One region of the Pseudoalteromonas sp. MBR-15 genome, then DNA from elsewhere that is predicted to be linked to it. Evidence: predicted binding sites of a transcription regulator. Region 1 holds the regulator's gene; each other region holds the start of a gene.
What was found. The regulator sigma-54, encoded in region 1, starts transcription at its own class of promoters, with help from an activator protein. The targets are predictions, from matches to a motif close to GTTGGCACGNNNNTNGNNT.
Positions count from the first base shown of each region.

Region 2: a site for sigma-54 is predicted at 2,208-2,226, ahead of ACSSVW_RS02305 (diacylglycerol kinase family protein). Genes of this name have one in related genera too.
Region 3: a site for sigma-54 is predicted at 1,573-1,591, ahead of ACSSVW_RS18150 (YggN family protein). Genes of this name have one in related genera too.
Region 4: a site for sigma-54 is predicted at 3,734-3,752, ahead of ACSSVW_RS15705 (CsbD family protein). Genes of this name have one in related genera too.

Region 1 is NZ_JBRJHH010000003.1:325,415-331,357, reverse strand. Features, by position in the region: gene rapZ (RNase adapter RapZ) at 1-513, opposite strand, end outside; gene ptsN (PTS IIA-like nitrogen regulatory protein PtsN) at 514-966, opposite strand; gene hpf (ribosome hibernation promoting factor) at 970-1,257, opposite strand; gene ACSSVW_RS06545 (RNA polymerase factor sigma-54) at 1,284-2,780, opposite strand; gene lptB (LPS export ABC transporter ATP-binding protein) at 2,895-3,620, opposite strand; gene lptA (lipopolysaccharide transport periplasmic protein LptA) at 3,617-4,138, opposite strand; gene lptC (LPS export ABC transporter periplasmic protein LptC) at 4,128-4,682, opposite strand; gene kdsC (3-deoxy-manno-octulosonate-8-phosphatase KdsC) at 4,679-5,230, opposite strand; gene ACSSVW_RS06520 (KpsF/GutQ family sugar-phosphate isomerase) at 5,233-5,943, opposite strand, start outside.
Region 2 is NZ_JBRJHH010000001.1:551,071-557,013, forward strand. Features, by position in the region: gene ACSSVW_RS02290 (DUF4331 domain-containing protein) at 1-725, opposite strand, end outside; gene ACSSVW_RS02295 (anti-sigma factor) at 849-1,538, opposite strand; gene ACSSVW_RS02300 (sigma-70 family RNA polymerase sigma factor) at 1,535-2,065, opposite strand; gene ACSSVW_RS02305 (diacylglycerol kinase family protein) at 2,408-4,027, shown strand; gene ACSSVW_RS02310 (VF530 family protein) at 4,028-4,294, opposite strand; gene ACSSVW_RS02315 (DUF1496 domain-containing protein) at 4,351-4,647, opposite strand; gene ACSSVW_RS02320 (TIGR02647 family protein) at 4,743-4,973, shown strand; gene ACSSVW_RS02325 (PKD domain-containing protein) at 5,126-5,943, shown strand, end outside.
Region 3 is NZ_JBRJHH010000016.1:66,815-72,757, reverse strand. Features, by position in the region: gene ACSSVW_RS18155 (aminotransferase-like domain-containing protein) at 1-673, shown strand, start outside; gene ACSSVW_RS18150 (YggN family protein) at 737-1,537, opposite strand; gene ACSSVW_RS18145 (PA3496 family putative envelope integrity protein) at 1,929-2,117, shown strand; gene ACSSVW_RS18140 (glutathione peroxidase) at 2,172-2,654, opposite strand; gene ACSSVW_RS18135 (LysR family transcriptional regulator) at 2,722-3,588, opposite strand; gene ACSSVW_RS18130 (iron-containing alcohol dehydrogenase) at 3,746-4,900, shown strand; gene ACSSVW_RS18125 (AzlD domain-containing protein) at 4,907-5,206, opposite strand; gene ACSSVW_RS18120 (AzlC family ABC transporter permease) at 5,203-5,910, opposite strand.
Region 4 is NZ_JBRJHH010000012.1:70,089-76,031, reverse strand. Features, by position in the region: gene ACSSVW_RS15720 (nuclear transport factor 2 family protein) at 1-412, opposite strand, end outside; gene ACSSVW_RS15715 (acyltransferase) at 538-981, opposite strand; gene hrpB (ATP-dependent helicase HrpB) at 1,133-3,553, opposite strand; gene ACSSVW_RS15705 (CsbD family protein) at 3,791-3,988, shown strand; gene ACSSVW_RS15700 (GGDEF domain-containing protein) at 4,067-5,107, opposite strand; gene metH (methionine synthase) at 5,333-5,943, opposite strand, start outside.

The DNA of each region.
Region 1 (5,943 bases):
GTGCTTAAAGCCAAACGACATAAAAGTAATAATGAGCTTTTTGTCTTTTTTACCCAGTATTTTTTCGCGAATAGATTCGGCAAGCTGATGCACGCTGAGATCGGTCGTATCAATCATAAAATCGGCACGGGTGATCAAAACATCCAGTAATACTTTTTCTTGTTTAATCGCTAAATCAAGCGGCAGCGAGTCAATCGATAATGGGTGTAAGCGGCGTGTTTCAGAGAATCGTTTGATCAGTGTTTGATCATCACTATCTAAATAAAACAACGTGGGTTTTGCAAAGCCCGGTAAATACTCAAGAATATCGTTAAATTCTTGCTGTTCTTTCGGCAGGTTACGCACATCGATACTTACAGCAATTTTGTCGTAATTATCTGACACACTGCGTACTAACGAAGGAAGTAGGTTTACAGGAATATTATCAACGCAGTAATAGCCTAAGTCTTCAAGTACTCGTAAAGCGACCGATTTACCTGAACCAGAGCGACCGCTGATAATAATTAATTCCATTTATGCCTCTGATGCAATGACTTTAAACAGATCACTATCTGTTTTAGCACTGCGTAGCTGTTTACAAAATTCTTTGTCTTTAAGTCTATCAGCAATTGTTGATAAGGTCTTTAGATGAAGTTGACAGTCACCATCTGGTACGATGAGTGCGACAAAAATATCCACTGGACGATTATCAATTGCGTCAAAATTTATAGGTGACTCACTCACAATTACAAATGCGTGTGGCTGATCTGCACCGCTCATACGACCATGTGGAATCGCAATACCTCGGCCAATACCCGTGCTGCCCAATTTTTCTCTGTTCAATAGGGCATTGAGTATATCTTGCTGAGATAAATGAGGGAGCTGCTCATGAGCCAGTTCGCTGATAAATTCGAGAATTCTTTTTTTGCTATTAAAAAGGACCGCAGCTTTGCTGCAGTCCTGGTTAGTAAGTGAACTAAGTTTCATAATTTAGTGTCGAGCTAATTTCTCTTTGTGTTTAATTACTTGACGATCAAGTTTATCGATTAACGAGTCGATGGCTGCATACATATCTTGGTGTTCAGTAGAGGCAAATAACTCGCCTCCGTTTACATGTAAAGTTGCTTCTGCTTTTTGGCTTAGTTTTTCTACATCTAGAATGACATGAACATTATTAATGTGGTCAAAATGCCTTTCTAGTTTCGCAAACTTGGTGTTTACATAGTCTCTTAATGAATCTGTGATTTCTACATGACGACCAGTTAAATTTAGTTGCATAAGCATTTTCCTTCTATGTAAAACGTCTAAATCAGACTCTTACGCTGATTCGACGGAGGTATTGCTAGAGACTCTCGATATTTTGCTATTGTCCGTCTAGCTACTTTAATTCCTTGCTCAGCCAATATATCTGCAATTTTGCTATCACTCAATGGTTTAGCTGTGTTTTCTGCGGCGATTAGCTTTTTGATTAAAGCGCGAATTGCCGTAGATGAACACTCACCCCCATTTTCAGTGCTTACATGGCTGGAGAAGAAATATTTCAACTCAAAAATTCCCCGCGGGGTATGCATGTATTTTTGTGTTGTTACTCGCGAAATTGTTGATTCATGCATTTCGACCATTTCTGCGACATCATTTAATACCATGGGTTTCATGGCCTCAGGACCATGTTCAAAGAAAGCCTGTTGTTGTTGAACAATACAGTTAGTCACTTTTAATAACGTGTCATTACGGCTTTCTAAGCTTTTAATAAACCATTTTGCTTCTTGTAAATGAGAGCGAATAAATTGGCTATCACTGCTTGATTTTACAGAACGTGACATCGCCGCATAGTGGCTATTCACTCTGATTTTCGGCATGCAGTCTGGGTTTAGTTCAACTACCCAACGGCCTTTTATTTTTTTTACGGATACATCGGGTATCACGTATTCAGATTCTTCTCTAACAATGGTATCCGCAGGCTTTGGATTTAAGCTGTGGATCAATGTCATGACTTCTTTCAGCTCACTTTCTTTAAGCTTAGTCTTTTTCATCAAAGTGCGATAGTCACGACTCGCTAATAATTCAATATGTTCTGATAACACCATTTTAGTTTCAGCTAAATAGGGGGTGTCAGCATCGAATTGGCGTAATTGAATACACAAACATTCTTGTAAACTACGGGCGCCAATACCGACAGGATCGAATAATTGAATTCTTTTTAAGACAGCTTCGACTTCATCAAGTTCGATTTCTTCTTCATCGTTATTTTGATTGAAGCTTTCAACAATGTCTTCGCAGCTTACGGTTAAAATACCCGAATCATCAATTGCCTCAACAATCGCAACGGCAATCGCTTCGTCTGTTGGGCTGAATGGAGTCAGTTGTAACTGCCACATTAGGTATTCGTGGAGAGTTTCGGTTGATGCGCCTTGGTAAATTGACTCATCTTCAGGCATTGGACCTGAGGAACTTGATGGGGCAGCACTCATGTACTCATCCCACGTAACATCCATTGCTAAGTCGTCACTTACGGTGTCTTTGTTGAGGGCATCACTGCTTTCTTGCTCGTACTCGCTCGCAGCTTCGTCAGCCGACGCGCTTAGTTGGGTATCGTCAGATTCGGCTTTTTGCTCGTTTTTGCCAATACTCTCTTCTGCATAATCTGCTTCTTCAACTTCAAGCAAAGGGTTAGAGTCTAACGCTTCTTGAATTTCTTGCTGGAGATCCAATGTACTGAGCTGCAACAAACGGATAGCCTGTTGCAGTTGTGGAGTCATTGTAAGTTGCTGGCCCATGCGCAGCTGTAATGATTGCCTCATGTATCCCTAACAATCCTTTTTAGTCTTATCAAACAATAGAACGATGCCGTTAACTATTTATTTGATTTATTGTCATTGTTATAAGTCTAGCAGATGCTCTAGTCGGTGGCGTATTTAAAGCCTGAATTGCTCGCCTAGATACACATCGCGTACAGTTTGGTCGGCTAACACATGTTCAGGTGTACCTGATGCAATTAGCTCCCCATGAGAAACAATGTAGGCTTTTTCACAAACATCAAGGGTTTCTCTCACATTGTGGTCAGTAATTAATACACCAATACCACGATTTTTTAAGTGCTCAATAATTTTCTTTATATCTAACACTGAAATAGGATCAACACCAGCAAAAGGCTCATCGAGCAAAATAAATTTAGGGTCAGCGGCCAGTGCACGTGCTATTTCAACACGACGGCGTTCACCCCCTGACAATGCCATACCTTGGCTGTCACGAATGTGTTGAATGCTAAATTCATCAAGTAAACTGTTAAGTGTTTCTTCGCGGCCTTGTTTATTGAGATCTTTACGGGTCTCTAAAATGGCCATTAAGTTTTGATAAACAGTCAGTTTTCTAAAAATCGATGATTCTTGTGGCAAATAGCCAATACCTAAGCGAGCGCGGCTGTGCATTGGCAATAAGGTGATGTCGTTATCATCAATGCTTATTTTACCTTTGTCACTGGGCACTAATCCCACAATCATGTAAAAGGTGGTTGTTTTACCTGCGCCATTTGGCCCAAGTAAACCGACAATGCTGCCAGCTTCTACCTCAAGGCCTACATTTTTTACAACTTGGCGACCCTTATAGCTTTTAGCTAATAGCTCTGCTTTTAGTGTGCTCATGGCTGGCCTTCATCGTTCTTTTTGTTATCAACAGGCACTAAAATAGTGTGTACACGATCGGTCGAGTTTTCATCTTTCTCGGCACTTATCAGTTGCTGTTCCATATCGTATGTAATGCTCTTGGCACTGACTTTTTGGCCTGCTTGAGTCACTTGTGCATTGCCAACGAGTGTTAATAAGCGTTTAGCAACATCGTATCGAACTTCTTCAGCACTGGCGCTCATAATAGTGCCGTCAGCTTGTTTTTCTTCAAAGTAAGCGGGCTTTCCTGTGGCAATAATTAATTCAACCGTGCCTTCAACTTCACCTGCATGTGCTTCGAGTCGATCCGCTGTAATACGACGGTTACCATGTATGATCTCGACATTATCTTCGAAGATACCAATGCCATTTTTTAGCTGACCTTCTTGGCGATCAGAGCTAATGCTGATTGGTGTGCCAGCCTGCTCAGCAGCTGCGCCAGAAAACGCAATCAATAAGCTTGGGATCAGGAGTAATTTCTTAAGTTTATTGGTCATAGTATATGGTTCGTGTATGGTTAGTTAACTCAACAATTTCGGCTTTTAAATCGGCTTTTAAACCTTTACCGGTAATTTTTAAATTCGGCCCTGTCAGCGTGACAGGTTGCTTAGAAAACATGGTCATTTTGTCAATGTCTATGTTAATGTTCTCAGCTTTAATATCTTCGATCATGCCATTATGGGTAAGGTTTTTAGCAACCACATCCCCTTCGAATACAAGCTGATCGTTTTCATATAACGTGGCTTCTTTGGCTTTTACTTGCCAAACTTGCTGATCACCGTAAATGGTGAAAATGGGTTGCTCAAAAAAGGTAAACCCGAGCTGTTGATACAGCTCCATTTTAGCAGCGGCCACTTTATGACTGATTTTACCTTGATCATCATAGGCTGTTTGCTTTAATGCGATTGCGGTGTAATCAGGTGTAGCGATAATCTCGTCTTCACTGAGCACTGTGTTTGTCGGTTGATTAAAGTACGGATACCATAACCAAACCATGCTACAAACAAAAACAATACTTAGTAAAATACGGGCTATATTCATGCGCTCGTTCCATCGCTAGTTAGCGGTTTGCCATTTTCTAGCATTAATAAATCAGTTAGTTCACGCACAGCTCCAAAGCCACCAGGTAACAGGGTGGTGTAATGAGCCAGTTTTTTGATTAATGGATGAGCATCATTAACAGCAACGGCAAATCCGACTTTTTCCATAACCGGTAAGTCTGGACCATCGTCACCAATATAGGCAATTTGCTCATCTGTTAAGCTAAGTTTATCTTTTAACTCTTGATAAGCAATGAGCTTATTCTCTTGGCCCTGATAAATATGTTGTACCGTAAGGCTAGTCATTCGCTGCTGAACTATTTGTGAATGGCGTCCCGTGATTACGGCCACCTGAAAACCACTATTGATAAGGGCTTTAATGCCGAATCCATCTTTTGTATTGAAAGCTTTAAGCTCTTCGCCTTGATTGCCCAAATAAATACGGCCATCTGAAAAAACACCATCAATATCACAAATAAGCAGTTTTATTTTTTGAGCACGTTGACTCACGTCTGTGCTTACTGGTTGGTAAAGCTCAGCAAATGTCATGCTTAAAGTACTCCTGCTTTTAAAAGGTCTTGCATGTTAAGCGCGCCAATGGGGGTGTTGCTTTTGTCGATTACAATCAAACCATTAATACGTTTACGTTCCATAATATTAAGCGCTTCTGCGGCCAGCATATCAGCGTGTGCAGTTGTGCATGAGCGAGTCATTACTTGGCTAATTGCGGTGCTGTGAATATCAACTCGTTGCTCTAAAATACGACGTAAATCACCATCAGTAAAAAGTCCCGATAGTGTGTTGTCATCACCAACAATTGCGGTCATACCGAGGCCTTTAGCCGACATTTCAATTAATGCATCTTTGATACTTTGCGATTCATTAACAATGGGAGTGGCCTCACCTGCGTGCATAACATCACTAAGACAAAGTAATAAACGTTTTCCTAAGCTTCCGCCCGGGTGAGAAAGTGCAAAATCGTCTGCTGTAAAACCTCTTGCCTCAAGCAGTGCTACAGCCATTGCATCGCCCATGACTAGCGTTGCCGTTGTGCTGGCTGTTGGCGCAAGGCCCAGTGGGCAAGCTTCTTTGCTTACTTTAATACACACATGTACGTCAGAAAGCGTGGCCATTGTTGAGTCTGGGTTACCTGTTAGCGAAATCATTTTTGCGCCAATGCGCTTAATGACAGGAATAATACTGACAACTTCGCTCGTTTCCCCTGAATTTGAAATGCACATAACCACGTCATCACGGGTAAT
Region 2 (5,943 bases), on a different contig from region 1:
TAATTTACAAGGTCAAAAGTTTTACCTAGGTTAACAACAAATGGGTCTTTACGTTGACCTACAAACACTTTACCCATACCGTCGCAGCCTGGGATTGCCACGCTGTAAATGTACTGGTCAGCGTATTCTTTGTAAGCACTCATTGATGAGAATGTTTTGTTACCAATGTAATCAAGCGGTTTGTAAAATTCATTACTGCTATTCATTGAATTGGTTAGCATTGTTTTAGAGCCAGTACGTTGTGGGCCTTTTACAATGCTCACTGTATATGACTCGCTAAAGTTAACCGCTGCATTATTACCGGCCGCTACACCGCCGACATTCTTTAATGGCACTGCAACCGTGCGTTGATTGCCTTCTGGGCCGACTGTTAAAGCAACACCCATGTTGTCATTAGGTAACATGCTTTTGAAATTAAAAGCAAAGGTCATATCTTCTACAGCATCACCGTCATTATCGATATGAATGCTGTAGGTTGCATCGGGGTCCATTGCAAAATAATTTGGACCGCCGTAAGCATCTTGAAGTGGAATATAGTTTGCGATGAACGTGACATAATCGCCACGGCCTTCTTCGTAACTATTAAACGCGTAAAAGTCTGTTGAGTCTAATGTTGGGAAGCGTGTGATGTTCGGTGCTTCTCGGTGACTAGATGCCTCTGTAGGCAAGCTGAACAGGGTACTACATACTACAATAGCAATTAGAGATGGAGTTACGTTCTTCATGACTTTTCCTTAGTTTTTAAATTAAGTCATAGTTAAATACGGGCGAAGAATTTAATTGGATGCAATAATTTGAAAATTTTTTAACAAAAATGCAAAAAGCCGTGCAATGCACGGCTTTTAGACTTAAAGAATAACCAATTCGGTGGTGTATAAGACCTCGGTCGGGGAGCCATTTGGCGATCCTCCCAAGGGTTCTAAGCTAACAGCTAGGAGTGCAATGTCATTCGCATTAAATTGGGCATTTTTAGGTAGCTCAATTCGGCCTGACTTGGGCAGTAGACCTAAGGATATGGGCGCTTCTTGCCCTTTTAAAATCATCCATAACTCATAATCTTTGTCTGTGCGTGGTATAAGTGCAGTCGATGCTTTAATTGCAAGGCTATCGTCTTGCACATCAATAAACCAAAGTGCAGATTCGGCTTGATTCTTAAAAAGTGCAATTTGTTGCGCTTGCGATGTAACCGACTCATGAGGCTGCCAAATAATAAGCGCAAGGACAATGCTCGCAGCGGTGGCAATAAGCGACCATGCTTGTAGTATCGTTGAGCGTGGCTTTTTGGTTTTTAATTGCAAAGGCACAACGTTAGGGTCGATACGACTGGCAATTTTTTCCCATACGGCTTCATCGGGTGGCACAGACTCAATTGAACTTGCTAAGTTATTGAGATGTTGCTCCCACATCCATGTTGCTTCTCTTGCACGGGTAGAGGTTAACATTAAACGAGCAAAACGGTCGCGAGCGGGGCCTCTTAATGTCCCCAGAACATACTCGGCTGCTAACATATCAATAAGTGTTTGGTTTTCATAATTCATAACGTTAGGCACCTTTGTAGTTGTTGTAACCCACGTCTGATCCAGCTTTTAACTGTGCCAAGAGGGGATGCAATGTGATCAACAAGCTCGTGATGAGTCAACCCTTTATAATAAGCCAAGTGAATTACTTGTCTTTGCTGTGGATCAAGTTGTTCGATACAGTCGACCAACTTTGAATCATCTTCGTAAGCAACTTGAATAGACGTTAAATCTTCTTGTTCTTGCTCATCAGTTAAGCTCTGTTCTTTACGCACTTTGTGGTGGCGTAATAAATCGAGGCAACGGTATCTGACTATGCTTATCATCCATGACATAACTGCCCCTTTTGATACTTGATAGTCACTGGCATTGTGCCAAATTTTTACAAAGGCATCTTGCAATACTTCTTCAGCCTGAGCCCGATTACCCAGCATTTTTAAGCTAATGGCAAATAACTTAGCGCTGGTTGATTTGTACAAACTTGCAAAGGCATTTTTGTCACCTTTCGCTGTTGCACTCAGTAACGCTAATAATTGATCGTTGTCCATAAAGTTCCTGTTTTTCTTGTTGTATAGAAGTAACGGTTTACTCACCGGTTTAGATGCACGAAACATTATTTTTAGAAAAAAGGATGTGAAATCAATGTTAACCCACCTCTTTTCTATTAATTAGGTTAGCAGGGATGTGCTTATTGGCAAATTTATAGGTTTCAAGTTATTCATAATGTGTAAGTTATTCATATGTTATTGAAAAAATGTCCTAAACTTATTTATATATAAATAGTAAATCTGCTAAGTTATTGATTTAAGGTATATCAAAAGGCGTGGTGTACTTTAAACTCTGGAGTGAAACTTGCTATGTATAAATAATTACAATAACAAGGAGTGATTATGTGGGCAGCATCAACCTATTTAGTTTTAGCCGTAGCGTTTATTATTGCTGCGTTGCGTGTAGATACGGTGTACTTTGCGCTATTTTTTTATTGGACAGCGCTTTCATTATTGTTAGTGAGCGCGGCTTATTTTTTTGATATCGCGCGAATATTCCGTAAACGTGAAAATGGCATTATTCCCATGTATATACGGTGGGCGTTTATTCCATTTTTACTTGGCGCACAACTTTATAACGCGTGGTCTAGAAAACACGATAAAGTGCCGCCACTTCAACAAATAAACGAGCATTTGTTTTTGGCTTGTCGATTATTTCCATCTGACATAGACAGTATGAAAGAAATGGGAATCACAGCCGTTTTAGATGTAACCTGTGAGTTTGATGGCTTAGAATGGTCGTCTACTCAAGAAAATATCCGTTATCTAAATATTCCAGTACTTGATCACAGCGTGCCAACACGCGCACAATTAAATCAAGCCATTAATTGGATACATCATCAGATTAAAGAAGACAGACGCGTTGTAGTGCATTGTGCATTAGGACGCGGTCGTTCCGTATTTGTTATGGCTGCTTATTTATTGAGTCAAAACAAAGATGCAGATGTGCACACGATACTTGAGCAAATTAAAGAAACACGTGAGACTGCAAATCTTAATAAACGTCAATTACGTCATTTAATAAGACGTCATAAAGCCGGTGATTTATTAATTAAAAATAAAGCTGTACTTATTGCTAACCCTGTATCGGGCACGAAATTATGGGAATCTAAAAATAAACAAATTACCGCCCGTTTATCACAGTACTACGATTTAACAGTACACACGACAACGGCCGAAATTAGTGGCATTGATTTAGCAAAAGAGGCCATTAAATCACAGCCCGATGTAATCATTGCATGTGGGGGAGATGGCACTGTGACAGAGGTTGCAAGTGTGTTAGTTGATACCCCTTGTAAATTAGGGATCATTCCATTAGGTACAGCAAATGCGTTAGCGCATGTTTTAATGGGCATTCGGTCAAAAATAATTCCTGTCGAACAAGCCTGTGAGCTCATTATTGAAGGGCAGGCGAGTCGTATTGATACCGCACTGTGTAATGGCGAACGTATGCTATTGCTTGTAGGGATAGGTTTTGAGCAAAAGATGATAGAAAAAGCGCATCGTGATGCAAAAAATGAATCGGGGCAATTGGCCTATTTACAAGGTTTTTGGCACGCGCTCGGCGAACATGAAGCACAAGATTACACTGTAAAACTTGATAATAATGAACCGCAGTCAATTCATACCACAAGCCTGATTATCGCCAACGCAGCACCGTTCACCACCCTGTTAGCGCAATCAGCAGGGCAGCCCGACCATAAAGATGGGTTACTAGATGTTAATTGGCTTACTCCAAGTGCAGACTCGAAAGCCAGTACCTTGAGTATTGCTGAATTGGTTTTTTCGAGCATTACTCAGACAAGTTTTGCAATTAACAGCCATCACACAAATGCTAAGCGTGTCTGTGTTACGGCAGAAAATGAATTAAGCTATGTAATTGATGGCGAGGTGAAAACAGCTGATGAAATCGTTGTAGAAATATCACCGAAATCGCTTTCGGTGATAATGGCAGAAGAATAATTATTTTTTAATGCTTTTCCACTGGAAAGTTGCCATATCGTCCTCTTGGGTATTGAAAAACGTATCGACATAAAGTTGCTCTACTTTTTCACGTGCCCAAGGCGTTTTACGTAAAAATTTTAAACTTGATTTTACACTGGGATCATTTTGAAAGCAGCGAACATCGACATGCGCAGCGAGGCCTTCCCAGCCAAATTTTTCTTGTAGCTTAGTGACGATATCGGCAAGTTTTACGCCATGCAAAGGATTATTAGGTTGATTATCCATACTAAATCTTAGGTTACTTATTACCGCGCAATAGTAACCTATCTCGTCACTAGATGCTAATTGACACGAATTGTTTTCGCCTGCTTAGGGTAAATAATATCGCCGTTTTCATTCAATCGATACCACATGAGATCACTATTAGACAGATGGTCTGTTTTTGTAGCGCATATAAGCATGCTGTTCGCTACAGCAATAATCGCACCCTCGGTATAGCGTTTATTTTCATACCAGCATACCTTTGCGTTGGTTAATGCACTGTCACCATCTAGCACCACTAACGGAGTGTCTTTCGCTGTTGCTATATGAGAAAACACTAAAAAAAATAATAAAAAGATTGAGATACGTGTAAGCAAATTTCACCCCGCAGTAGCAGTTTTTAATATCTTCACTAAGCTTAAGTCTATATGCTATAAAAACACAATGATGGAAATAATAAAAAGGTGAACATATGCAATTTGATAAAAATATGATTGACGAATTAACACTCCTCGCTAAATTCCCGCGAAACTCAAAAATGCAAGGTATTAAGATTCATTCTGATGCAGATTCTTCACTGATTGATGCAGCAAAGCGCTTATACGATAAAGGAATTACTGATAGCAGCGATGGAGGCTACCTAACCGATTTAGGTCTTGATTTAATAGAACATGTTACATTGATCCACTCGGCTTTAAAATAGCCACAACTGCTTAGATAAGCCTAAATCCCGCCCACATTTAGCCAGTTTATTATTAGTTTTTTGCTAATAGTCAACTGGCAAATTCACTAAACCATACTATCATTCAGTTTTCATTCATTTAAATTCATTTTATTTAAATAAAGGGACTCGTGATGAAAACGAATAAACTCAAACTTGCACTTCTAAGCAGTACAATTACTTTATTATTAGCTGGCTGTGGTTCGGACAATGATGAAAATGAACCTGAAGTCGTCGACACTCCCCCCGTCATTCAACTTGATAGCACTGCGAGTGTAAAAGAGGGTGAAAGCATAGAATTATCAGCAACGGTTACCGATGATAACGCGAGTATTAGCTACAACTGGGTACAAGATTCAGGCCCGAATATTACGCTAACGGGAGCAAACACAAACTCTATCAGCTTTATTGCGCCAGCACTTGATAACGACACAGAAGCTATGTTTACGCTTACGGCTACAGACTCAGCAGGCCAAGCTACATCAAAATCAATTACGGTGAGTTTGTTGAATAATGTTGCCCCTAAGGTCTCTGCAGACTTTGGCTCTGCACAAGAAAAGTCGATGGCGACACTCTCAGTAAATGCGACTGATGACGATGGCAGTATTAGCAGTTATAACTGGGAGCAAACAGCAGGGCCCACAGTTACGTTGAGCAGTGCGACTGAACAACAAGTGTCATTTACTTTACCAAGTGTTGCCGAAGATACCGAGCTTAAATTCAAAGTAACAGTTACAGATGATTCAGGCGATAGTACCGAATTAGAACAAAGTTTCATTATAGCGAGTATCGATAACACGTATACCTTAGCGGGTTCAATTACGGGTGATAAGTTTAGTAATGCGACCGTCAATGCAACTTTACTCGGTACTAATTACACACAAACGAGCGATGCTAACGGTGATTTTACGTTTACGTTTACTGTTGACGATGATGAAACGAATCTGTTTAG
Region 3 (5,943 bases), on a different contig from region 1:
TACCTCATTGAATAACCCTGTGGGGAGTTTTATGCCTGATAGTAAGCGTGAACAGCTGGTCGCTTTACTTGAGGCTCGTGATGTTGTGCTGATAGAGGATGATGTATACGGTGATCTACATTACACCGCAAAACGTGCTACACCAGCGCAGGCTTACTCTAAAAAAGGATTGGTGATCACCTGCGCCTCATTTTCAAAAACGGCTGCACCGAGTTATCGGATTGGTTGGATTATTGCGGGCCAGTTTGCTGAACAAGCCAGACGTTTTAAACGAGCCTTGAGCTGCTCAGCGCCATTGATCAATCAATGGACCTTGTATGAATTTATTGCCAGTGGTGAATACGATAGAAATATTCGTTTATTACGCCAGCGACTAAGTGCTAACAAAGAGCGAATGATTTGGTGCCTGCAGCAATATATGCCAAGTTGTGCACGTATTAGTAACCCGCAGGGAGGGTGTGTTATTTGGGTGGACTTAGGGAGTCAATATGATGCCGTTAAACTATTCCATTTAGCATTAGATGCGGGGATTAGTATTACTCCTGGGCTTATTTTTTCGGCGGGGAAAAAATACCGCAGCTGTTTTCGATTAAGCTATGGTTTGCCTTGGTCAGAGCGTTTGGAAGACGCAGTCAAAACGTTGTCACAACTAACCGTACTTGCAAAAAAATAAAAAAAGCGCAGAGCAAGCTCTGCGCCATAAGACCAAGTAGATTGGTTCAGGGATGTTAATGCATTACAGGGTGTTCTGTTTGAACGTGAACAGTTGGTATTCTTTGAGTTGTGGCACTAAAGTAACGAGCTGTTGCTCTTTGTGAGCAATATCGGCAAAGCTGCCACACAATGCGTCGGCACGTTTTTCAAGTTGCGCTGCTTGTGTTTCTACACGCGCTTCGATTTGTTCACCCATGTTTTCCATGCGCTGTTCAAACGTGTCCATGTCACCACCCGAGCCAAGAAGCTCAGAGCCTAGCGCAACTAAAATACTGCCCATTGATTGCATCATTGCCGATTCAACTGCAGACTCAATTTGTTGGTCGAATTGTTCATCAAAATTTTGACCAAACTTTTCAAAACTTTGCTGACCCATGGTGAATGCACCTTGTTGGTAAAAGGTATTTTGCACTTCTACACTAATCTCATCCATTAATTCCGAGATGTCATCAAAGCCACTAATGTTGAATGCGTTTGCCACTTCTTCAATTGCAACACCGGCAATTTTCACACCCTCTAGAGCAATGTTTGCCACTTCGGGTAGTTGGCTACGTAAGCTATCTGAGTAATTTGCAATAGCTTGTTGTTGAGATGCATTCAGCGAGATGTTTTCGCCATCAATGTATAAGTTATTTTGATCAATGATTTTCATTGTGCTGTTATCAGCAGTGAACACTTCTAATTCGTTTGGCGTGATGCGAACATCGTTCTTGAACTCAACATCACATTGCTCACCACTGAATGAAATATGCGTATCATTATCGTTATGAGCCATAGCGCTGGTTGCGATAAATAAAGAACTTACTAACAATAACTTTTTCATTTTTTTCTTTCCTGTTTGAAATGACGAAAATAAATAATCAAACTTAATGCCAAGGTTTTTATTGTGTTTATTTTCATTGAGTTATGTTGTTTTTGTGGTTTTTTAAAATGAAAGCTGTTTGGTTTTTTAGCCATTTTTTAGTCAAATTAACTAAAAAACACACATGGATAAATGTGTTTTATCGAAACGATAAAAAACTCTCACTTTTCAGAAATCAAATTTAGCGCTATTTATTCACAATATTGACATATCGCCACTTTAGCATGGCGGTGTGGCTTTATTTTGGTGGTTTTTTACATACTAAATAACCACTGAGCTTTTTAATCTTTGCCAATTCACAGAGCGAATTTTAATCTCCTGAATTGGTCTCAAACACTTTATGGAGTGGGTTGTGGGTAAGACATTTAGTTATGATGCGCTAGATGACGATTTTGTTGAAGACGAGTACGAAATGGTCGGGCGTAATCAACACGACAAGAAAAAGCAACGCGTTAAGAAGAAGTTGGAAGACTATCTTGAGCAAAAACGCTTGCGCAGAAACTTAGGCGAAGACGACTTTGATGAGTACATGAACGACTAAGCATAAATTTAGATAAAGAGGCTATTGCCTCTTTATTGCTTTTTGGTTCGAGGTTTATTTGCTCAGTGCCGTAATAATTGCAGACTCGATGTGTTCTGGTTTAGTGAGGGGCGCGAATCGTTTAATCGCTTTACCATCCCTACCAATCAGAAACTTTGTAAAGTTCCACTTTATTTTACGGGTGATAAAGCCCGGTAATTCTGATTTTAGGTGCCTAAAGACAGGGTGAGCATGTTCACCATTGACATCCACCTTACTCATCATTAAGAAACTCACGCCATAGTTGATGAGGCAGCCTTCCTTAATTTCTTTTGCGTCACCGGGCTCTTGTTTACCAAACTGATTACACGGAAAGCCGATAATAATGAGGCCTTGATCATGGTATTTTTCGTGCAATTTTTGCAGGCCTTCGTATTGTGGTGTAAAACCACACTTGCTCGCTGTATTGACGACTAAAACGACTTTATTTTCGAAATCAGAAAAGTGAACCGTTTGGCCTTGTAAGTTGGTTGCTGAGAGTTGATAAAATTCGTTCATAATAGTGACTTTTTATTATTATTTGATTGATTCTAACCCGCTTGCCTTATTTCTGAAAGTGTGAATTTTATTCAGCGAATTCATTGGTAAGGTGCTCAATTAGTAAACGTACGCGGTAAGGCAAGAGATCTTTGCGCGGATAAACCAACCAAGAGGCGTTGTCGCTGACTTGAAAGTCATCCAGCACTGTTACAAGTTGCCCTTTTGCAATATAGGGCTCAACAATGTCGTGTGCCAAATGCGCGATTCCGATGCCAGCAATAGCTGCACTTAGAATGGCTTGAGGGTGATTGCTGCGCCAATTGCCATTTATACGGACTTCTTTGATGTGTTTATCAATGTTAAAACGCCAACGTTTTCTCATCGCGATTAGGCAATTGTGTTCAGTCAACTCATAAGGGTGCGTTAAGCGTGGATGGTTGGCTAGGTATTCAGGGCTTGCGACAAGCGTCATTATTCGCTTGCAAAGAGGTCTGGCGATAAGATTGGAGTCTTCCATGCGGCCAAAACGAACGGCTAAGTCAAAGCCCTCTTCAACTAAATTGACATTACGGCTATTGAAGTCGATTTCGACTTCGACCTCTGGGTAGCGTTTGACAAATTCGGCAACTTTCGGTGCAACTTGATTGGCAACAAATTCACCGGCACCTGTGATACGAATAAGCCCTTTAGGTTGGCGTTGCTCACCCTGTAACTGGTTATTCGCATCGATAAGCTCTTGCCGGATTGCTTTAAGTTTGATCGCATATTCTTTTCCGGCCTCTGTCAGGCTTATTTTTCGCGTGGTACGCTGAAAAAGGACTGACCCTAAGCGGTTTTCAAGTTGTTGAATTTGCCTACTAATATGTGAAGTAGAGACCTCCATCGCCTTGGCTGCATGGGTAAAGCTCCCTTGCTCAACAACATATAAAAATTCGTCTAAACCTTGCCACATATTCATATCCTAAGATTTCTAGCTAGTGTGAGTTTACGTTAATTATTATTGCATTACTGCAAAAGTGATTATCTATTTTACTGCTTTATCCCTATATAAAAATAACTAAAATGGGTTATTCACTGATAAAAACTCACATCAACGATGAGGAAGCCACATGTTAAATTTTAGTTTTGAAAACCCAACCAAGATTCATTTTGGTGAGCAACAGATTAAAGAGATTCAGTCAGAAATCCCTAAAAATGCCAAAGTACTCGTCACTTATGGTGGTGGCAGCATTAAGAAAAATGGCGTTTATGATCAGGTTAAAGCAGCATTAAGTGAGCATACGTGGTTTGAGTTTGCAGGTATTGAGCCAAACCCAAGTTATCAAACCTGTATGAAAGCCGTAGAGCTTGTTAAAGAAAAGCAGATTGATTTCATTCTGGCTGTAGGTGGGGGTTCTGTGGTTGATGGCAGTAAGTTTATTGCCGCTGCGGCTGAATTCACGGGTGAGCCTTGGGATATTTTAGCAAACGGCGCAGAAGTAAAATCGGCGGTTGCACTCGGTGTGGTACTGACCTTGCCTGCAACGGGGTCTGAGTCGAATACCTTTAGTGTTGTCTCAAACCTTGAAACTCACGATAAACTTCCATTTGCCAGTGAGTATGTGCGCCCTCGTTTTGCGGTACTTGACCCCGCAGTAACGTTTTCATTACCAGAGCGCCAAGTGACTAACGGGATTGTTGACGCATTTGTACATACTATGGAGCAATACCTTACGTATGATGTAGGTGCAAAGTTGCAAGACCGCTTTGCCGAAGGAATTTTAATGACCCTCATTGAAGAAGGACCTAAAGCATTCTCAGAGCCAGAAAATTATCAGGTGCGCGCTAATATTATGTGGTCAGCAACAATGGCATTAAATGGGTTGATTGGTGCGGGCGTACCTCAAGATTGGGCAACACATATGATAGGGCATGAAATGACAGCAGTGTACGGCCTTGATCATGCGCAAACCCTAGCGATTGTATTACCACGCATGATGGCTGAGCAAAAAGACACTAAGCGCGGTAAGTTACTACAATATGCAGAACGTGTGCTGGGACTGGATATTACCAATGAAGAGGCGGCAATTGAACACGCGATAGCTGCAACGGAAGCTTTCTTCCACAGTGTTAAAATGCCAACACGTTTGAGCGATTATAACTTAGACGACAGTGTGGCAGATAAGCTTGTTGCGCAGTTAGAGCGCCATGGCATGACTGCACTGGGTGAGCGTGAGCAAGTGACACTTGAGAAAAGCCGCGCTATTTTGCTCGCCAGCGTATAAGTTGCGTTAGCTTAAGATTATAAATAATCCCATCCCTGCCAGTGTTGTGTAGTAAATGTTGTGTGTTTTGTAAGCCACAATAACGGCAAGTACCGCAGCGCTTAGGTAGGGATTTTGCCAATCTAAATTAATCCCTTCATCATTAATAAATACAATGGGCACCCAAATAGCAGTGAGCACGGCAGGAGCACTAAAACTCAAAAACTGCTGCATTTTAGGGCCTACCTTAAAAGGCAAAGCGCGGTGTAGAAACAAGTAACGCGTAAAAAAAGTAATACACGCCATTAATACAATCGTGGTCATCATGCTCTATGCTCCTCTTTTGCTTGCCAGCGGCTAATTGCGTACCCAACCGACATAGCAATCAGTGCTGCTGTTACTAACCATAACTGAAAACCGTGGCTTTTAAGGAGGGTTGCAACGACTCCTGCGGTGACGACGGTGGCAAGAGTTGCGAGGTTTTTCACCCCTGGCACTACTAATGCAATGAAAGTGGCGGCAATAGCAAAATCAAGGCCCAGGTTTGTTAAATCGGGCAATAAGCTGCCAGCAACAATACCAAGCAATGTCCATATGTTCCATGCGATATAAAAACTAAAGCCAGCACTTAAAGCATAAATAAGACGCAGCTTTGTTTGGTAAGCTTTAGGGTGATGCGAAAAAGCAAATAACTCATCGGTTAAAACAAAGCTGACAGGTAAACGCCAACCAAATGGTTGATCAATGACTTTATGGCGGATGGCTAGGCCATACAAAAAGTGTCTTGAACTTATTATAAGCGTGGTAAATAAAATAGTGAGTAAGGGGGTATTACCAGCCATTAATTCAATCGCGACTAACTGCGCAGAACCGGCAAATACGAGTAGTGACATTGCTTGTGTTTCAAACGCACTAAAGCCATTTTGGATTGCTAAAGAGCCACACAGAATGCCCCACGGGATGACGGCTAAACATAGCGGGAGCATGTCGAAAAAGCCTTTTAATAACGCTTTGAGAATAGGTTTTTGCATTTTATCGCTCTTACTTGTTGTTATGGCTCAGAT
Region 4 (5,943 bases), on a different contig from region 1:
CCATGATGGTTTGCGTGTACTCAATGGCTTGCTGATTTTGCGGGTGGATACCTTTTGCGTGATGGGTGTAACGCAACGCAATGGCTGAGTCATTAAAAATGAAGGTGTCTAGTAAGTTGGCTTGATATTCAGTGTGTGCACCAAGGTAAAAAGTCATCCCTTTGCGCATCATCGCTTTACCATCTGGCTCTCTTGAATCATCAGTTTGATAAGGTAAATGTTGGTTTGCTACATCGTCTGTTAATAAAGCTAAAAAGGCCTCTAATTCTTTTTTAGTGGCGTTAGGCGCTTGCGTTGCGACCATGGTATTAAAGTATTGCTGCGCCAGCGCTGCGAGCTCCGGGTTAGCTTGCTTTGCTTGGCTGCTAAATGCGCTAAGCAGGCAAATAGCTAAAAAATAAAGATGCTTCACTGTTATTCCTTGTTCGTTATTCTATTAATCTTAAACCTAAAATAACGACAAAGACTGTAACTAGCAATTACTTAGTAAAGACACTGCGGCTGAGTATTAAAATAACCACATTATATTTAAAGCATTTAAAACAGTAAGCTCGTCAACCAATAGCTCAGCACCACAAAACTGATGTTGGCGAGCGCCCTTACCCACCAGGGGGCAAAGCTAAACTGTAATTGACTAAATTGAGTAATAAGCACCACCACAGCCATGACACTAAACCAGGGAGTAAAAAAGAACACCGGTTTTAACTTCACTATACTCACCGCTAAATCATGTAAAGCGCCGCTAACAGCAAAGGTTACCAGTACAGCACACCAAACTGGCAACACCTCATTACTGGGTTTCATCACGTAGCGCGATAAGTAGTAGCTCCAAATGGGATTCCAATAACGCCAAAATAAATAAAACGAACTTGCACCTAACGAACGACTCAGCATATTACGCATCGAGTCTTTATGCCCCAGCGGCACACCGGTGCGTTTTTTAACGTATTGAGCAAGGGTTATAGGCGTAGACACTGGCATTCTCTTTTGCTATTGACCTTATCAGACTACTAAAGAGACTGTAAAAACGAAACCTATACAATGCAGGAAATTGTAACGGGTTATGACCATGGCAAACTTAATTAGATGGGTCACTATAAAGCCCCGCTACTCGCTTGGTTTGCTATTTACTTCACATTTTACTTTTTACTTTATTTGTTGCTTGGCTCGTAGCTGGGTTGTCTGGCCAAAAGTGTTTTGGGTAACGCCCTTTCATCTCTTTTTGTACGTCGCGGTAACTGGTTTGCCAAAAATTCGCTAAATCTTGAGTAAGCTGCAGAGGCCGTTTTGCAGGTGATAAAAGCTCCATTAATAACGGTAACTTACCTTGTGCAAGCAAAGGTGTGCTGGTCATGCCATACACTTCTTGCATACGCACACTCAGCTTTGCAGGGCCATCGAGCTGGTAGGTAATTCTTACATTAGAGCCACTTGGCACAGTTAAACGCAATGGCAGTAACTCATTTAATGCATTTTGTTGCTGCCAATCAAAACAATTTTTTAGTGCTTCGCCGTAATTAAACTTTTTTAACTGCTCAAGATTTTTAATATCACTCAGGTAAGGCGCTAGCCATTGGCTATGTGCACGTAGTTCATCTCGATTAATGGTCGGGAATGACTCTGGCAACAGCGTGCTTGCCAAACTCATACGAGTGAGTAACTGTTCACTGTCAGTTTGCTCATTAAATAACTGAAAACCATGCTTGCTAAATAAGTTTAACCACGCTTGAGTGCGCTGAGCTTTATCAAGCGGCTGTTTACTTGGCTGACTTGATACTGTGATAGCCCCTAGTTTTACTTCATCTTGATGGATGAAACGTCCTGTTTTTTCGTCGTATTCACATCGCGTCTGCGATGTAAATAAATGGCCGAGTTCATCTTCAAGTTCACTGGGCACAAACGCCACGCCAGCAAATACGCGGCTTCCTTTATGGCCGCCCATGCTGGCAATGGCAATGTAGTCATCGTTATGCCAAAACTCTTCACTTAAATCAGCACCTGCGCCATTAGCAAGTAAGTAACCATTACCGCGTTTTTTCGCCAATCGGTCAGGAAATGCAAACGCCACCAGCAAGGCAAGGTATTGCGTTTTAAGCTCAAAAGCTGCTTTTAATTGCAAACGTGATAACCAATAGTTTAATTGCTGTTTAAACACGGGATGCGGCTTTGTATGCTGGCTATGCAACGCCAAATTAAGATCGGCAGGCATCGTTATACGGCTTTCAAGTAAGGCGATTAAATACGCCGCTAGCTCATATATGCCTGGCATCGTTACTTGTAATTTTTGTGCTTTAATCAGCATATGTGACAACCGAATATCGGCACCAAAGCTGAGCATTTGACTGCCAAGCGGTGTCAGCTTGTCATTTTCATCTATGGCTTCCAGCATTTTCAACAGCGCTGTTGCTTGCTTAATTTGTTGCTTGCTTGGTACATCAAGCAGGCTTAGCTCTTCAAGTGAAGCGCCCCATTGCTTTGCCTCAAGTAATAACTGGCTAATATCACTGGTGAGAATTTCAGGTGCGTCGTGATTATTGCGACGCTCAAAGGTTTGCTTACTCCCTAAGCGATACACCACACCCGGTTCAATACGCCCTGCGCGACCGGCACGCTGCACCGCCGATGAGCGCGAAATATTTTGCGTTATAAGCTCTGTAACACCGGTTTTTAAATTAAAGCTGGCTGCACGGCGCTTACCACTGTCAATTACAATACGTATACCTTCGATGGTTAAACTGGTTTCAGCTACATTGGTGGTCAACACAACTTTACGCTTCCCTTTCGTTGCAGGGGCGATTGCAGCTTGTTGTTCTGCTTTGTTTTGTTCACCGAATAAAGTAAACACCTCGCACTGATCTGCAAGGTCGCTTAGTGCTTGCTGCACCCGTAATATTTCGCGCTGTCCGGGTAAAAAAACTAATGCGCTGCCAGCTTGCTCATTGAGCGCTTGTTTAATAATTGCGGGTATATCATCGAGCCATCGGCTTTCGTCTTTGAGTGGAATATACACTTCATCAATCGGGTAACTTCGCCCTTCAGAGGATATTATTGGGCAGTCAAAAAACTCACTGTACCGCTCACCGTCTAAGGTGGCCGACATCAGTAATATTGTTAAGTCGTCTCTCAATGCCGCTTGCGTTTCAAGGGCAAAGGCAAGCGCGGTATCTGCAGCAATTGAACGCTCATGAAACTCATCAAAAATAAGTAAATCAACGCCACTTAGCTCAGGATCGTTTTGCAGCATACGGGTCAGCATACCTTCGGTGACAATCTCAAGCCGAGTGGCGGGGCTCACTTTTGACTCCCCTCGAATACGCAAACCGACACTTTCAGCGACTTTTTCGTTTTGTTGGCTCGCCAAATACTGGGCAATATTACGTGCAGCCAGTCGTCTTGGCTCTAACATGACGATGTGTTTAAAGTGCCCTTCACGCATTAATGTGAGTGGCAGCCATGTTGATTTACCTGCGCCCGGTGGTGCTTGTAATAAGGCCATAGGGTTATTTTTTATTGTTGTTAGCAGGGATTGATAAATATCTTCAACTGGCAGCACGTCTGGCATCTCTTACTTTCTTTTTGCCCATTGTATCAAAAAACGATGAACAGCCTCTCATTGAATGAAAGAATTACAAGGTTTTCCTTAAAACCCAGTACAAATTGCAGGCATGTAACACTCTATGTCTAATCATAATAATAAAAACGATGTAATTCAGTTGGTTATATATAAACCATGAATGGCATAACGATTGCTTTTATTAAAGTGAATGTTTAACAAAGTAAGGAGATTATGATGAACAGCGATCGTTTAGAAGGCAATTGGAAAGAGTTGAAAGGTAAAGCACAACGTAAATGGGGTGAACTTACCGATGGCGATTTAGATAAAATTGAAGGTAGCCGTAAAGAGCTTGTTGGTAAAATCCAACAAAAATACGGCAAATCGAAAGAAGAAGCTGAGAGCGAAGTTAGTGACTTTGAAAATAGTCACTAATTTTGCACATAAAAAGACCCCCAGTAATTGGAATGTCCAACTATTGGGGGTCACTTCATTTTGGCGGTTTTTTATTACCTAAGCAGGTGAATGTGTTTCACTATCTAGCTCAGCAACGGTTTGGTTTTTACCGTGTGATTTAGCAAGGTATAAACACTTATCTGCCACACTTAAACAGTGATCAATGCTCTCGTTAGAAGCCCGCTGATGAAGCCCTATGCTCAGCGTCACTTTAAAATTATGAACCCCTTGTTGGAATGCATGTTGCGCCAATTGCTGGTGAATGTTTTCAGCTAATTGTCTTGCTCTACGCTCATGTCCTTGCGGGGTCACAATAAGGAACTCTTCTCCGCCCCAGCGAGCAACAATGTCTTCTTCGCCACTCACACTTTTGAGGATTGAAGCAATGAAAGTGAGCACATCATCACCAATTTGATGACCATAGGTGTCATTCACTTGTTTAAAGTTATCTACATCAATCAACAAAAAGACAGCCCCTTCGTTAAAACGCGCATCTTGCAAGCATTCAGTAGCGTAACGGCGATTAAACAAATCGGTCATGGCATCAATACGGGCTAATTTTTGATTTATTTTTAGTTGCTCAATAAGCTCTCGACTGTACTTATTACGGTAATACTCGTAGAAACCACCAAGAATACAAAGAATCGAAAAACACAGCATGACACGGGTCGTAAAATAATGATTCGGATAGCTGTAATACCCAAGCTTATCGGTGAAGTAAAACAGCACTGAAATCACAATAGCCAGTATGATTAAGTCAAATGCGCCGCGTTTTAAACCTCGTATAAAAAAGGTAACAGGCGATACAATAAATAACCACAAAGGCCCTGTTCCATTATTACCACCAGACACTATCAAAAAGCACATCATCGAGTACAAGGCATAAAGCATTAACACAGCAATAGCACGGTCGCGATTTTTAAGGACAAAGGGCGATACAAAAACAAAGCCGCCAATAACCAGTAAAAAACTGAGCGTTATGTAGCCATCTTGGTAGCTTGTAACCGACATTACAAAAGAAGTAATGGCACCAATAAATGCAAATACGCGTAAAAATAGCGCTTTATCTTTGTCACTTGCGCTGCTTGAATCAATCACACCTTTACCCTAATTTCCTTGCTTTACACTAATAACTTTAACACAAATATTTAAATTTGAAGGATATTGGCCTCATTTCACATGCTAAATGCTGATTAAAAGGAAGAAAGTATGATTTTAAAGCGCGTTTTAACGGAGGTAGAAATGTAATTTTCCTTAAATAAAAACAAAAAAGCACCGTAAGTTAAGTACTTACGGTGCTTTTGAATAGCACGTTATTGCTTTTTACTCTGGCTCATAACCTAAATTAGGCGATAACCAACGCTCTGCTTCTTCAAGCGTCATGTTGGTGCGCTTAGCGTAGTCTTCAACCTGATCTTTTTGAATCTGCGCCACAGCATAGTATTTAGAATCCGGGTGAGAAAAGTACCAACCAGACACCGCCGCTCCCGGCCACATTGCGTAAGAGCTCGTCAACTTCATACCTATGCGATTTTCAGTATCGAGTAGCTGCCAGATTTTCTTTTTCTCTGTGTGCTCAGGGCACGCAGGGTAACCCGGCGCAGGACGAATACCTTGGTAATTTTCGCGAATAAGCTCATCATTCGATAAGTTTTCATCGCTTGCATAGCCCCAATACTCTTTACGTACCTGCTCATGCAAATATTCCGCAAAAGCCTCTGCTAAACGGTCTGCAACAGCTTTAACCATAATTTTATTATAGTCATCTTGTTTCGCATCGAAAGCATCAGCAAGGTCGTCTTCTTCAAGCCCTCCGGTTACGGCAAAGGCACCAAAGTAGTCGGGGGTTCCTTTAGGTGCGATGTAATCCGCTAAACAATAATTCGCAAAATCGGTTTTTTCTGTTTGCTGACGCAGATGGCACGAGGTTGTTA